DNA from 4 places in the Butyrivibrio sp. AD3002 genome. Region 4 is predicted to be linked to each of the others. Evidence: predicted binding sites of a transcription regulator. Region 4 holds the regulator's gene; each other region holds the start of a gene.
What was found. The regulator Rex, encoded in region 4, represses fermentation and respiration genes when NADH is low (regulators of the CRP and FNR family bind a similar motif). The targets are predictions, from matches to a motif close to ATTGTTAANTANTTAACAAT.

Region 1 (3,767 bases), on a different contig from region 4:
TTGGAGATTTCCCGAATTTGCGGGATTTGTCTTTAAGAAACTTTTAGAACAACCTTTAGTTTATCACATTTTTTATTCTTTTCCAATAAAACAAGCGCCCCGGACATATATATCCGGGGCGCCGTACTCATTCGAATATTACATGGATTCGTGGCAAGTTCTGTTAATTACGTCCATCTGCTGCTCACGAGTGAGGTCGATGAACTTAACTGCGTAACCTGATACACGGATTGTGAAGTTAGCATACTCAGGCTTTTCAGGATGCTCCATAGCGTCCTTGAGCTTCTCAACACCAAATACGTTAACGTTGAGGTGGTGTGCTCCCTGATCGAAGTAACCGTCCATTACGTTTACAAGTCTGTCTGCACGCTCATCGTCGTCGTGACCAAGTGCACCGGGATTGATGGTCTGTGTATTTGAGATACCATCAAGCGCATACTCGTAAGGAAGCTTTGCTACTGAGTTAAGTGAAGCAAGGAGTCCGCTCTGCTCTGCGCCGTAAGCCGGGTTAGCACCGGGTGCAAAAGGAGCAAATGCAGGTCTTCCATCCGGAAGAGCACCTGTAGCCTTACCGTAAACAACGTTTGAAGTAATTGTAAGGATAGATGTTGTAGGCTCTGAGTTTCTGTATGTGTGGTTCTTCTTAACCTTCTTGAGGAAAGTCTTGAGGAGCCATACAGCGATCTCGTCTGCTCTCTCATCGTCGTTACCGTACTTCGGAAAATCTCCCTCGATCTTGTAATCTACAACAAGACCTGACTCATCTCTTACAGTCTTAACCTTTGCATACTTGATAGCGCAAAGTGAGTCAACTACGTGTGAGAAGCCTGCGATACCTGTAGCGAATGTACGACGTACATCTGTATCGATAAGAGCCATCTCAGCTGCTTCATAATAGTACTTATCATGCATATACTGGATAAGATTGAGGATATTTACATAGAGGCTTGCAAGCCAATCCATCATCTTATCGTACTTCTTCATAACCTCATCATAATCAAGGTACTCAGATGTGATAGGTGCATATTCAGGACCTACCTGCATGTGGTTACCCTGCTTGTCAAGGAACTTCTCATCCTTACCGCCGTTGATAGCGTAAAGAAGACACTTAGCAAGGTTAGCTCTTGCTCCGAAGAACTGCATCTCCTTACCTGTCTGAGTAGCTGATACACAGCAGCAAATGCTGTAATCATCACCCCATACAGGACGCATAACATCATCGTTCTCGTACTGGATAGAAGATGTTGTAACTGAAATCTTAGCAGCATACTTCTTGAAGTTCCTGGGAAGTCTGCTTGAATAGAGAACTGTAAGGTTGGGCTCAGGTGAAGGTCCCATGTTCTCAAGTGTGTGAAGGAATCTGTAGTCGTTCTTTGTAACCATGTGACGACCGTCCATTCCCAGTCCGCCAACCTCAAGTGTTGCCCAAACCGGATCTCCTGAGAAGAGCTGGTTGTAGCTGGGGATACGAGCAAACTTAACCATACGGCACTTCATAACAAGATGGTCGATAAGCTCCTGAGCCTCAGACTCAGTAAGTGTACCCTCCTTAAGGTCTCTCTCAATATAAATATCAAGGAATGTAGAAACACGTCCAACTGACATTGCAGCACCGTTCTGTGTCTTGATAGCTGCAAGGTATCCGAAGTATAACCACTGAACTGCTTCTCTTGCATTGTTAGCAGGCTGTGAAATATCGAATCCGTAAACAGCTGCCATCTCCTTCATTCCGCGAAGAGCTCTCATTTGCTCTGCGATCTCTTCTCTCTGACGGATAACATCATCAGTCATAACGCCGCATCCGCAAAGTGAGAAGTCTTCCTTCTTCTGCTCGATAAGGAAGTCGATACCGTAAAGTGCCACTCTTCTGTAGTCACCGACGATACGTCCGCGGCCGTATGTATCCGGAAGTCCTGTAACGATGTGGCTGTGACGAGCTGCCATCATCTCAGGTGTATATGCATCAAAAACTGCCTGATTGTGTGTCTTGTGATACTCAGTAAAAATCTTGTGGAATTTCTCATTTACCTTGAAGCCATAGGTATCAGCAGCCTGCTCAGCCATTTTGATACCGCCGTAAGGCATGAATGCTCTCTTAAGAGGCTTGTCAGTCTGAAGACCTACAACAGTCTCAAGATCCTTCATGGACTCGTCGATATAGCCGGGGCCATATGCTGTAAGACCTGATACAACCTCTGTCTCGCACTCGAGAACGCCACCGTTAGCACGCTCCTCTTTCTGCAATTCCTGAAGTCTGCCCCAGAGCTTATCTGTAGCCTCTGTAGCGTCTGCAAGGAAGCTCTCGTCTCCCTCATACATTGTATAGTTATTCTGGATAAAGTCTCTTAAGTTAACTTCATCAGTCCACTTATTGCCTTTAAATCCTCTCCACTGTTCTCTCATAATATCTGCTCCTCTCTTTCTTGAAAACCGATACCACCCTCTAAATCTATTGCAAGTTGCAAAAGCAACATAATAGGAAAGAATTGCATGCCAAAGTCAAAACCACCATATATTGTGTATTATAAATCATAAACCACAATATGTATATTTAAACTTTGACACCCGATTGGTATTTTTACACATACCGTTATATATTTCAACCTAAAACCGCGAAAAAAAGCCAAAGTTGATAACTTTTGTCAACTTTGGCAATTTTTTAACATATATTGTATTTCTATTGTGTATTTTTATCCCCTCATCCGGCGCTTCGCGCCACCTGTCTCCGCTCCGCTCCGGTCCGCGCAAAGCCGACGTCCCCCGGACGTCGTGCGCCCCCAAGGGGAAGGCGTAGATCATTCTCTTAGAATTCTAACCGCGTTCTCGATGCGATCGGGGCTTGGAGCTTCCACGCCTTCAAGCTGATAAGGGATTCCCAGTTCTTCCCATTTATACTGTCCAAGAGAATGGTACGGAAGAACATCTACTCTCTTAACATTTGTAAGCGTATCAAGGAATTCTCTCGTTCTTTTCAGATAATCGTCATTATCCGTGATTCCCGGAACAAGCACGTGTCTTATCCAGACAGGCTTACCTGTTTCCGAGAGATATCTTAGGCATTCAAGAATATTCTCATTTGATTTTCCCGTGAGTTTTATATGCTCTTCATTATCTATGTGCTTGATATCCACCAGGAGAAGATCGGTATACTCCAAGAGCTCCTTGAACTTCGAAAAAAATGGTTCCTCTTTGGTAAATGGCTGCGCAGCAGTATCAATGCAGGTATTTATTCCTCTTGCCTTTGCCTCTTTGAAAAGCTCCAGAAGAAAATCCAGCTGTAAAAGCGGCTCACCTCCACTGACTGTGATTCCGCCCTCATCTCCCCAGTAACCTTTATAGCGCTCAGCTTTATCCAGGATTTCAGTTGCCGTCCTCAGATCATTGGATTCCGGATTCCAGGTGTCCGCATTATGGCAATACTTACATCTAAGATTGCAGCCTTTTAAAAATATGATAAAACGAACCCCCGGTCCATCAACTGAACCGAAGGTTTCTATTGAATGAATTCGTCCTTGTGTCATTACTTCTTCCAGTCTTCAACCTGAGCGCTGAGCCACTCTGCAAACTTATCCACTCCCTCACCTGTCTTGGCGCAGATAGGAATAATCTCAGCCTTAGGATTTCTCATGTGAATGTATTCCTTACATTTCTCAAGATCAAAATCAAAGTAAGGAGCAACATCAATCTTGTTAATAAGAACAACATCGCAGATGCTGAACATAAGAGGATACTTAAGGGGCTTGTCGTGACCTTCCGGAACAGAAAGG
Region 2 (3,767 bases), on a different contig from region 4:
CTGCCTTAAGATCCTTAAGGAGTGCATCGTTAACTTCATAAGTACCACCCGGGATAGGCTTTACAAGACCGCCGCGGCCTACGATTACGTTAAAAGACTTAACATCAACATTTGACTCTTTAAGGAAATTGAGAATAAGTTCTTTTCTCCAGCCAAGCTGATCTGTGATGTGGTCATACTTTGCAATCTCTTCTGTGGGATGGCGAAGTGTCTCATCCATCTTAAGAGTCTCATCCTCGAAGATACCGAGCTTTGTTGATGTGGAACCGGGATTGATAATTAAACTTTTAATCATGGTTTTCTCTCCTTTATAATACCCCCTCATCCGGCACTTCGTGCCGCCTTCCCCCCAAGGGGAAGGCTATTAGAGGTTCTTCTCTTCTGCTACTACTGCTGCAAGTGCGATAGAGTTAAGCTTAACCTCAACTGAATCGGAACGTGATGTAAGAATAACGGGAGCCTTGGTTCCTGTTAAGATGTTACCGTTTTTAACTGTTGCAAGACGAACGATTGTCTTGTAAGTAAGGTTACCTGCATGGATGTCAGGGAAAAGAAGAATATCAGCGTCGCCGACAATCTTACGATCCTTAGCACCTGCCTTGTGCTCTGCTGCAGAAGGATCAATTGCAAGGTCCATGGAAAGAGGTCCGTCAACGATGCAGTTCTTGATCTCGCCTGCCTCGTTAAGACGTGTGAGCTCAGCTGCCTCAACTGTAACGGGCATCTTGTCGTTTACAACCTCAACTGCTGCAAGAGGAGCAACCTTAGGACAATCAACTCCGCAAGCACGTGCTACGTTAACTGTATACTCGATAATAACCTTTTTATCTTCAAGAGTCGGATAGGGCATGAAAGCAACGTCTGTAAGGAATAAAAGACGATCAATGCCTGGAATCTCAAATACACAAACATGAGAAAGAGGACGACCTGTACGAAGTCCAACCTCTTTATTCAGAACTGACTTAAGGAAGGTCTTGGAATCAAGCTGACCCTTCATGTAAATATCAGCTTTACCGTCATGAACAAGTGAAACTGCAGTTGTAGCTGCCTCTACTGTGTCCTTCACATCAATAATTTCGAACTGGGAAAGATCCATTCCCATACCTGCTGCGATCTTCTCGATCTCATCCTTATCGCCTACAAGGATTGCATCGGCAATGCCGCGCTCCTTAGCAAGCTTAACAGCCTCAAGAACAGGCTCATCCTGTGCGCATGCAACCGCAAGCTTCTTAGTGCTTGCTGTCTTTAACTTTGCAAGAATATCGTCGAAACTCTTACTCATTTGTGTTCCTCCTGATTGTTGAAAAAATAATAATTCTCTGCCATATAATAAAATAATGGCACATCGTTAAAATTTTACCACGATGTGCCACGCATTTCAATCTAACTGGCTTATTTACTCCATTCTTGAGAAGTATTCTTCTATAATATATGTAGGTACTTCGGAATTCATTACATAATTCTTGTCGTCGTCTATCATTTGAAGAAGAACATCGGCAATTTCGGGATCAAACTGGGTTCCCTTTCCATCCTCGATTTCCTGTCTAATCTTCTTCTGCTTCATAACGCAGGAATAATTTCTCTCTGAGCTCATTGCATCATAGGCATCCGCAACACCTATGATTCGCGCCTCCTCAGGAATTGCCATTCCTACGAGACCATCCGGATATCCGCTTCCGTCAAATCTCTCATGATGCCATCTTGCACCCACTGCAAGCCCCGGAATTTCTGTGATGTCCTGGAGGATTTTCGCACCTATCATTGGATGCTTTTTCATAAGGTCGTACTCTTCCTCCTGCAACCCCTCCGGCTTAGCGGTTATGGAGTCGGGAACACCGATTTTACCTATATCATGAAGCAGTCCCATCTGATATATCTCGTACTGCTCCATGCGGCTTTTCCCCATGCGTCTTGCAATCTCCATCGAGTAAAGCGCAACTCTCTCAGAATGCTCTTTTGTATATCTTCCGTTTTCATCAGCAACCCTTGCAAGTGCATGCATAAGCTGATCCGTGATTCTCTTTTGCTGATGATATTTGATTTCAAAATTATCCATTTAATGACTTCCCTTGATTTTCTAATTCCCATCTAAAACAGTTATTAGATTTTAATACATCACAGGGAATTTTAAAAGCCCTCTTTTCTTCTTTGTGCACGAAGTTCAATCCTCTTCTCGGCACCCTGCCACTCAGCCCGCTCAGTTTCGGTGCGCACATTAAGGCCGTAGGGAACTGTCGTCGGTCTTCCGTCCTCATCTACGCAAACCTCGGTGAGATATGCTCTGTTAACCACATGTCTCATGCCTGTCCTGAGATCCTCAACATAGGTATCTACACGAACCTCCATAGAGGTGCGGCCTACGTGAGTAATTCTTCCTATAAGAACAACGATATCGTTAAGCTTGATCTCCTGTTTGAACTGCATGTTATCGATTGCAGCAGTAGTTACGGGTGTTCCTGCGTGCCGCAGTGCAACGGTTCCCGCCACCTGGTCGATCCAGCTCATAAGCTCTCCGCCAAAGAGTCTGTCGTAGCCGTTGATCTCATTGTACTGAACAACTCTGGTCCACTCGGTAACCGACTCCTCTACATTTTTACTTGCTATCTGGTGATCTACATGAAAAACACGATTATTCATAACAAGCCTCCATATGTATAATATTCCCCTCATCCGTCAGCTTCGCTGACACCTTCCCCCAATGGGAAGGCTTTATAGTAAATATTATAACATAACTTGCTATGTGATTACTTAAGACTTAAAACCATTTCTGCGGTTTCAAGAAGAGATGTTCCGGAATCCATGGAACACTTCTGAAGATATTTGTGTGCTTCGGGCTCAGTCATGTTGTGGCGCTCCATAAGGATAGCCTTGGCGCTGTCGATAACCTTCTGGTCCTCGCTGCTCCTGAACCTGCGCTTGTCTTTTATTTTCTTGCGTCTAAGCTGCACGCCCTCGATCATCATCGTAAGGGTTGAATAGAGGTCATCCTTTTTCAGGGGAGTTGGCAGATAGACGATATTTTCATACGCGTGAAGTCCAAGTTCATCCGCTTTCGCAGGGCTTGCCACCAGAAGCATCTTGAAATACGCAGACATATCCTCTGAAAGCTCGGTGCACAGCATGTCGCCCAGCCTTGAGCCGCAAATGACCACGCCGCTACCAAGGTTCTCCATTGCTGTGAGAGCCTGAGCACCGGTCTGGCATACGTAAGCGATTTCAAAACCGCCACGCATCAATATGCTTTTGAAATTCTGCGCATCCGTCTGCTTTGCGAATGCAACGATGATGTTTTGCAAATTGGTACTTCCTTAAAAAGTTTATTACTGCTTATTCAAATATTCCCTGATTTCCCACTGGGTTACACAGGTGCGGAAGCTCTTCCACTCGCTGCGCTTGGCATCGAGATATCTGTTGAAAACAGCTTCTCCTAGTACCTTCTTTACAAATTTATCCTTCTGATAGCTTTCGATGGCTTCTCCGAGAGTCTCGGGAAGGGTGGAAAGCCTGGTTTTTCTGAGTTCCTCATCGGTCTTATTTTTCAGGTTGACCTTGAGCTCTGCAGGAGGTGTAAGTTCTTTCTTAATTCCATCCATACCTGCTGCCAGAATAAGCGCCAGCGCAAGGTAAGGATTGCAGGCAGCATCCGGGTTTCTGAGCTCAATTCTCGCATTCCTTCCTGTCATAGAAGGAATCCTGATGAGTGCGCTTCTGTTAGTTGAAGATGCTGACCATGACACATTGACCGGAGCGTCGTAGCCCGGCACAAG
Region 3 (3,767 bases), on a different contig from region 4:
TTCCTTTCTTACCGAATGCTTCACCTTCTGCCTTTGTAAGAGTGCTCATCTCGCCGATGTCAGCACCTGCTACAAATGACTTTTCGCCTGCACCTGTAAGAACGAGAGCTCTTACTGTGTTCACATCAATGCTATCAAGAGCAGCATTAAGGTCATCAAGAACCTGGCTGTTAAGAGCATTGAGTGCTTCAGGACGGTTGATTGTAAGAACAGCGATTTTGTCCTTAACTTCAACATTTACAAATCCCATTTTCTTTGCCTCCTTGTTCGTTTCTATAATTTAGGTATATCAGCAGAACCTTAAGCCTGCCTAAATACCGTAAATTCTTTTTTCGTATAAAAAGGAAACGGAAAAATCCGTTTCCTTTTAGCATTTAATTAGTCTCTCTCAACGATAGTTGCACAACCCATGCCGCCACCGATGCAAAGAGTAGCAAGACCACGCTTCTTGTCAGATCTCTGCATCTCATGAAGAAGAGTAACAAGAATACGGCATCCTGATGCTCCAACAGGGTGTCCGAGTGCAATTGCACCACCGTTAACGTTAAGCTTTGAAAGGTCAAAATTAAGATCCTTTCCAACAGCTACAGACTGAGCTGCGAAAGCCTCGTTTGCCTCATAAATATCGATATCATCAATTGTAAGACCTGTGCGAGCAAGAACCTTCTTTGTAGCTGCTACAGGGCCAACACCCATGATAGAAGGATCAACACCGCCAAGAGCTCCTGCTACCCAAGTAGCCATAGGCTTAACGCCGAGCTCCTTAGCCTTCTCTTCGCTCATAACAACGATAGCTGCTGCGCCGTCGTTGATACCTGAAGCATTACCTGCTGTTGTAACGCCATCCTTGTTGATAGGACGAAGCTTTGCAAGACCTTCCATTGTAGATCCCGGACGAGGGCCTTCATCTGTATCAAATACAACTGTGTCCTTCTTAACCTTAACTTCTACAGGAACGATCTCATCCTTGAACTTACCAGCCTTCTGAGCTGCCTCAGTCTTCTGCTGGCTGTTAAGTGCGAACTCATCGAGCTCTTCTCTTGTAAGCTTCCACTGCTCTGCTACGTTATCAGCAGTCTGGATCATGTGGTAATCATTGAATGCATCCCAAAGAGCATCATTTACCATGCAATCCTTTAATACGCCGTTATTCATACGATAACCGAAACGAGCCTTGTCAAGTGCGAAAGGAGCCATTGACATGTTCTCCATACCACCTGCAACAACGATATCAGCATCACCTGATAAAATCTTCTCAGCTGCCATGTTTACGCAGTTAAGACCTGAACCGCAAACAACATTGATAGTAACAGCCGGTACCTCAACAGGAAGACCTGCCTTGATTGAAGCCTGGCGAGCTACGTTCTGGCCAAGACCAGCCTGGATAACACATCCCATAAGTACCTCGTCAACCTGCTCCGGTTTAACTCCTGCTCTGTTAAGAGCTTCCTTAATAACAATTGAACCAAGATCTGCAGCCGGTGTGTTTGAAAGGGCGCCGCCCATTTTACCGATAGCAGTTCTGCAAGCACCTGCTAATACTACCTTCTGTGCCATAGATGATACCTCCGTTTCGGGACTATTTTGTCCGCATTTAATTGTATTTTTTGTTGCTTGTTATTTTTTTGTCACAACGAATATATTATAGCATGCATGCGATTTTCTATGCAAGGAAAAGGACAGACAATACACTCTTTTTTTGTAAATTTTTTGTTAAGATGTTCTATTTGCCCATAAATCTAAAAGTCAATATAAAATATTGGATTAAATTTAAGAAAGTCTTAAAAAGTTATCCACAATTTTTGAAATTGAAATGCCTATTTTTCGACTTATACACGAAGTTATCCACACCATCCACATTTATCCACATTAAAAATCAGGTTTACACAATTTTGAAGCGAACATATTTTTTGTGCGACATCCACAAAAATTAAAGATTTGTAAACTATCTTTTATTAAATTGCACATTCGATTGTAAGAATGCTATAATTTGTTTATAAATTTAGGATTTTGTCTGACAGAATTCTAACCCATAATACACTGCAAAGGGGATGATCGCATGAAATTCACTATTATTGGAAAAAACATCGATGTAACACCCGGACTGAGATCCGCCGTGGAGGAAAAAATCGGAAAGCTTGAAAAGTACTTCACCCCGGAAACCAACATCAATGTAACATTAACCGCTGACAAGGATCGCCATAAGATCGAAGTTACCATTCCCGTCAAGGGTAAGATCATCAGATCCGAGCAAGTCAGTAACGACATGTACGTTTCAATAGATCTTGTGGAGGAGATCATAGAACGTCAGCTCAAAAAATACAGAAGCAAACTCGTTAACAAGCATCAGACTGAGATCAGTAATTTCAAGAAGGAATACATTGAAAATGATGATTTCGATGATGAGGAAATCAGAATCGAGCGTGTAAAGAAGTTTGATCTTAAGCCCATGTACGTTGAGGACGCAGCTATTCAGATGGAGCTTCTGGGACACAGCTTCTTCGTATTCATAAACGCTGAGACAGACCAGCCAAATGTAGTCTATAAGAGAAAAGGAAATACATATGGCTTAATCGAGCCAGAAGTTTGAGAAAACTTATAAATCCCCCGGCAAAGCCGGGGGATTTTTGATTTTAGTATATTTTTCTTCCCTTCTCATCAGGGATTCCGCATCTGCGGAAGAAGTAACTGTTCACGATGTCGCACCATTCACGTGCATTTCTGACCTGTCTCTCAAATCTCTCGGATACATTATCAAAAACGCGTGCAGGCACTTTACCTTCAAGACTCTGCCACTTTTTCTGCATTGCAAGAGCTTCTTCGTAGCCCTCAAAGTGTGTATCGTAGATATGCTGAATAACCGTTTTTCCTGACTTTAAGACGTGTTTATAGGGTGTCTTATGGAAAAACAGCAAGAGTTCTTCGGGGGTAGTCTCCGGCTTAGAGAAATTCTCCTTGTTGGGAGATCTGTACTGAAGTGCATAGCCGGTACCCTCAGGTCCACGCTCTACGCCTATTCCCTGCCAGTCTGCACGGTGATAGGTTCCCCATCTGTCATATTCATAACCTTCGACACTGGGACCGTAATGGTCATGAGGTGTTACCATCCAGCCGATGCCAAGAGGCGATGTATAATTCTCATAAGTTCTCCAGGAGCCAAGTTCAAGCTCGCAGATAACCTTCTTGTCTTCATCCTTAAGCATAGGATAAGTAAGGGCTGTCCACTCTGCCACAATCTCCTCAGCTGAAAGCTCCGTATTCCATGCAAGGCGTCCGAAGCCGTACAAGTTTGCTGCTGCAAGATCATTTCCTGTCCAGTTCTCATCATTACCCGTATTTGTTACGGCTACCATTCCGCCGCGAAGCGCCTTATCCGCTCTTCCGCTTATTATGCCCGCAACAGTGGAGTCTTTCACATCAGGAAGGTATGTATCAAAAGAGAGTATCTCCTTGAACCAGGGCATAAGATAACACAGATCTATCTGATGGCCGGTGTACTCCTGTGCAATCTGAACCTCCAGCATCTGGCGTGTCTTTGATAACCCGCCGAAAAGTGGAGATACAGGTTCTCTTACCTGGAAATCCATCGGTCCGTTTTTTATCTGCAAAATGACGTTATCAGCGAAACCGCCATCCAATTGACTAAAGTAGTCATACCCTGCCTTGGCACGATCTACAGTCAGATCTCTCCAGTCCTGCTGGCAGTTGTAAACAAAGCATCTCCAGATGACCGTAGCACCAAAGGGAGCCAAAGCCTTCGCGAGCAT
Region 4 (3,767 bases):
TATCATGCCGGCACCGCTTCGAATGCAGCTCTCAGCAGCCATTATGCATGCACCGCTTATTTTTTTACTTCCGGCAACCACAAGAACTTTCCCAAACGAACCTTTATTACCCGCAGGATTTCTTGGTGGCAGCAGCTTAACCGGGATTTCCTTTTTATCAGGGATGTCAACATACTTAAATTTGGGATAATCCTTCAAAAAGCCATCCTCAGTGATACCCACATTCACTATATGTATCTCACCTGCATGAGCAGCTCCAGGATAAAAAACAAGCCCCATTTTCAAAAAGCCAAAGGTCACTGTCTCATCTGCCCTTATTGCATAGCCATGTACCTGCCCCGTATCCGAATTAATACCTGTTGGTATGTCAGCTGCTATAACATGTGGGAATTTCCCATCATAATCTTCTCTTGAATAATTGATTTCCCATACCGCGGCTGAATAATCCCCCGTAAGGTCCCTTGAGCAGCCTATCCCCAGCATGGCATCAATTATTACGTCACATTTTTTTATTTGAGAGCCAAGTTTGGACTGATCAAAATCCACGACATTAAGGCCATAGGACAATGCTATTTTCAGCTGTGAGCTACATGCGGAAGTCCTTTTTGTATTTGAAGCCTTATCACTTAGACTGTGATTAACAAGAACAAGCGTGACAGGTATTTTATCCTGAAAAAGAAGTCTGGCCGCTGCAATTCCATCACCGCCGTTATTCCCACTTCCCGCAAGAATCAGAACCTTACCGCCCTCCGGAAGAGCTTTTTTTACATATTTGCATATAGAAAGCGCCGCCCTTTCCATAAGAACATCCTGCGGCACTCCGAACTCGGAGATTGTAGCCGCATCACATCGCTTCATCTCGGCAGCGCTTACAACATAATTTGAATTTTTATCAATTATCGGTAAATTTTTCATCTTCTACTATTATCCCATCGCGTTCAGTCATTCCGGGTCTGATTACAGGGTGTCGTTTTTCAGGATCGTACTTTAGATCAAAGAGATCAATAACTTCAGGTCCGAAAATGTTGTGCATATAGGAATATACATTAAAGTTTTCGAGCTCTTTTTCCTGCATTCGGATAATATTCTTTTTCAGCTGTACCCTTACTTTTGATATCCACTCATCAACAGCATCGATTTCGAGGGTATTATCATGCATTCTTTTATAAAAGATATTCATCGTCTCGATCATGAGCTGATAATCGATCTGATAAATCTCTCTGGGAAGTCCGAGCATATCGTCCTCGCACTCCTCTATCTTATCATTGCACTCCTTGATAAGGCGTGTATGATCATCAATTTCGGCCTCAATCTTCTTCCGCCTCTTTGGATTCTTTCCCGCATCATCTCTTAGGACAACAATCTCACCGAGAAGCTTTTTCTTAAGCCTCTTTATGTCCTTAATTTTTTCCCTTGTCTTTTCCTGTATGTTCACAAGCTTATTAAGCTCAGCCTCAAGCTCCTTTATTTTGGGAGTTTTGGGACTAAGAAGGAAAAGCTGTTGCCATTTTTCATCCTTGGAAAGAATCGGAATATCCTTTCCGACAAGAGCATCAGAATAGTCGTTATTAGCCATATCGGCATCCTCCAAGCGGTTTAAATCACTTGTTATTTCCTGGAGTTGTGATTATTTTCATATCTATCAATGCTATATGAAAGTTTCATAAGCGAATCTGACAGATGAACATTTTCGACCTGAACATTCTCAGGAAGATCAAGATCAACATGTGCGAAATTCCATATAGCCTTTATGCCGCATTTTACAAGTTTATCCGCCATAGGAACAGCCTGATCCTTAGGTATTGCAAGGACCGCAATCTCTATCTTATTTTCTTTTACAAACTGTTCAATCTCTTCGACAGGTCTGATCTCAATATCACGTATTTTCTTACCATGAAGCTTAGGATTTAAATCAAAAGCTCCTTTAAATATAAATCCTCTGTTGAAGAAATTGTTATAACCGGAAAGAGCCTGTCCAAGATGACCTGCCCCAATAATGATAAGTGTATGCTCCCTGTCAAGGCCGAGTATCTTACCTATTTCCTCATATAAGTACTCAACATTATAGCCGTAGCCTTGTTGTCCGAAGCCTCCGAAATTATTAAAATCCTGCCTGATCTGTGAAGCAGTAACCTTCATAATATCGCTGAGTTCCTGAGATGAAACTCTATCTATTCCCTGACTTTTCAGTTCACCTAAGTATCTGAAATAGCGGGGCAATCGGCTGATAACAGCCTGAGATATTTCTTTTCTCGCCATACATCCTCCATGACTGACACCGAAAAAATTATGTTATTTATTACTCTGTAAAATTCGGCTAATTTTAATTATACTATCTGTTAAATTTTCGTCAATCTTATAAATTGACTTTACAATAATTTTATTTGTCATTAATACAAATTTGAAAAAATGTTTCAACGTAGATAATATCTGATGAAATTAGTTTTCAGAAATATGCATTTTTATCTTTTCTTTAATACCCAGTTTATGAATTGTTTCGAATTGGAAATTATAATAACCATATCTTCTTATGTAGTTTTTTAGAAGTTGGAGATAAAAATATGGGAATGTCAATTGATGGATTAGGTGCTTACAATATGTACCAGGCAAGGCCTATGAATTATACAGTATCCAATCAGGCTCCTGTATCGGATGTGTATGACAAGCATAAGGCTGTTGGTGATATCGCCACTGTTGCTCCTGTCGTTTATCCTAATGCTCAGGAAGTAAAAGTCGGTGAAGTTGCCAGTACCGATGGCAAGGATGAAGCTCTGAAAGTAAGCCAGCAATATAATCAGATTGCTTCAAAATTCGGTAACACAACGGTAGGTTACGGACGTGATATGTCAGGTTATTCCTACAGTCAACCCGGTAGTTCCTTTGATGCTTTTGCATAAGGGTTTTAAATGAGAAAAGGAAAAAAAGAAGCTCTTCCAAGTTAGTCCTTGAAAGAGCTTCTTTTTTGATTACTCAGATAAGGTTTCCCATTCATCATAGAGTTCCGAAAGGCGTTCTTCGTTTGATGAAAGTTCATCGGATAGCTTTCGAACCTTAGCAAGATCGGTCGCTACATCAGGATCTGAGAGTTCTTCATTTATTTTCTCATTCCTCTCTTCCAACTTAGCTATCTCATCTTCACATTTTTTCAGAGCAGCTTCCTGTTTACGCTTTCTTGCTGCTTCTTCTTTTTGTGCTTTCCAGTCTGCTGCACCTGAACCGGAATCAGCATCGGAAGTACTTCCTTTTGAAGCAAGCTTGCCAAAACCCGAACCTGAAACAGCATCAGCAGAATCCATCTCGATTCCTCTGCCAAAAGAGGAATTATCTCCTTTTTCAGCAATAGCACGAGCTGTCTGTTCCTCACAATGCTCCATATAGTAATCGTAGTTACCAATATAATTAACCAGTGATCCGTGAGTAAGATCAAGTATTCTGGTCGCTGTTTTGTTTATAAAATATCTGTCATGGCTGACATATAAAACAGTTCCTTCATATCCGCAAAGAGCATCCTCAAGAATTTCCTTGCTGGTAATATCCAGGTGGTTCGTAGGCTCATCGAGAATCAGGAAATTAGCTTCTGAAAGCATAAGCTTTGCAAGTGAAACCCTTCCCTTCTCTCCGCCGGAAAGATCTCCGATGCGTTTAAACACATCATCACCGGTAAAAAGAAACGCTGCAAGAGTGTTCCTGATCTCAGTATTATTCATTGACGGATATGCATCGGATAATTCTTCAAAAAGAGTCTTTTCATTGTGAAGAACCTGATG

Region 1: a site for Rex is predicted at 2,648-2,667, ahead of pflB (formate C-acetyltransferase). Genes of this name have one in related genera too.
Region 2: a site for Rex is predicted at 1,297-1,316, ahead of ptb (phosphate butyryltransferase). Genes of this name have one in related genera too.
Region 3: a site for Rex is predicted at 1,614-1,633, ahead of G596_RS0115625 (acetyl-CoA C-acetyltransferase). Genes of this name have one in related genera too.

What each region holds. Positions count from the first base shown of each region.
Region 1 covers NZ_ATVV01000007.1:80,973-84,739, reverse strand. The annotation lists gene pflB (formate C-acetyltransferase) at 139-2,403, opposite strand; gene pflA (pyruvate formate-lyase-activating protein) at 2,796-3,521, opposite strand; gene hypB (hydrogenase nickel incorporation protein HypB) at 3,521-3,767, opposite strand, start outside.
Region 2 covers NZ_ATVV01000005.1:22,157-25,923, reverse strand. The annotation lists gene buk (butyrate kinase) at 1-295, opposite strand, end outside; gene ptb (phosphate butyryltransferase) at 365-1,282, opposite strand; gene G596_RS21045 (HD-GYP domain-containing protein) at 1,397-2,056, opposite strand; gene G596_RS0105285 (acyl-CoA thioesterase) at 2,128-2,637, opposite strand; gene G596_RS0105280 (ANTAR domain-containing response regulator) at 2,745-3,296, opposite strand; gene glnA (type I glutamate--ammonia ligase) at 3,321-3,767, opposite strand, start outside.
Region 3 covers NZ_ATVV01000025.1:26,922-30,688, reverse strand. The annotation lists gene G596_RS0115630 (enoyl-CoA hydratase-related protein) at 1-250, opposite strand, end outside; gene G596_RS0115625 (acetyl-CoA C-acetyltransferase) at 379-1,557, opposite strand; gene hpf (ribosome hibernation-promoting factor, HPF/YfiA family) at 2,060-2,590, shown strand; gene G596_RS0115615 (alpha-glucuronidase family glycosyl hydrolase) at 2,634-3,767, opposite strand, start outside.
Region 4 covers NZ_ATVV01000001.1:101,482-105,248, reverse strand. The annotation lists gene G596_RS0100430 (bifunctional ADP-dependent NAD(P)H-hydrate dehydratase/NAD(P)H-hydrate epimerase) at 1-915, opposite strand, end outside; gene G596_RS20365 (hypothetical protein) at 893-1,576, opposite strand; gene G596_RS20360 (redox-sensing transcriptional repressor Rex) at 1,609-2,259, opposite strand; gene G596_RS0100415 (hypothetical protein) at 2,562-2,897, shown strand; gene G596_RS0100410 (ABC-F family ATP-binding cassette domain-containing protein) at 2,967-3,767, opposite strand, start outside.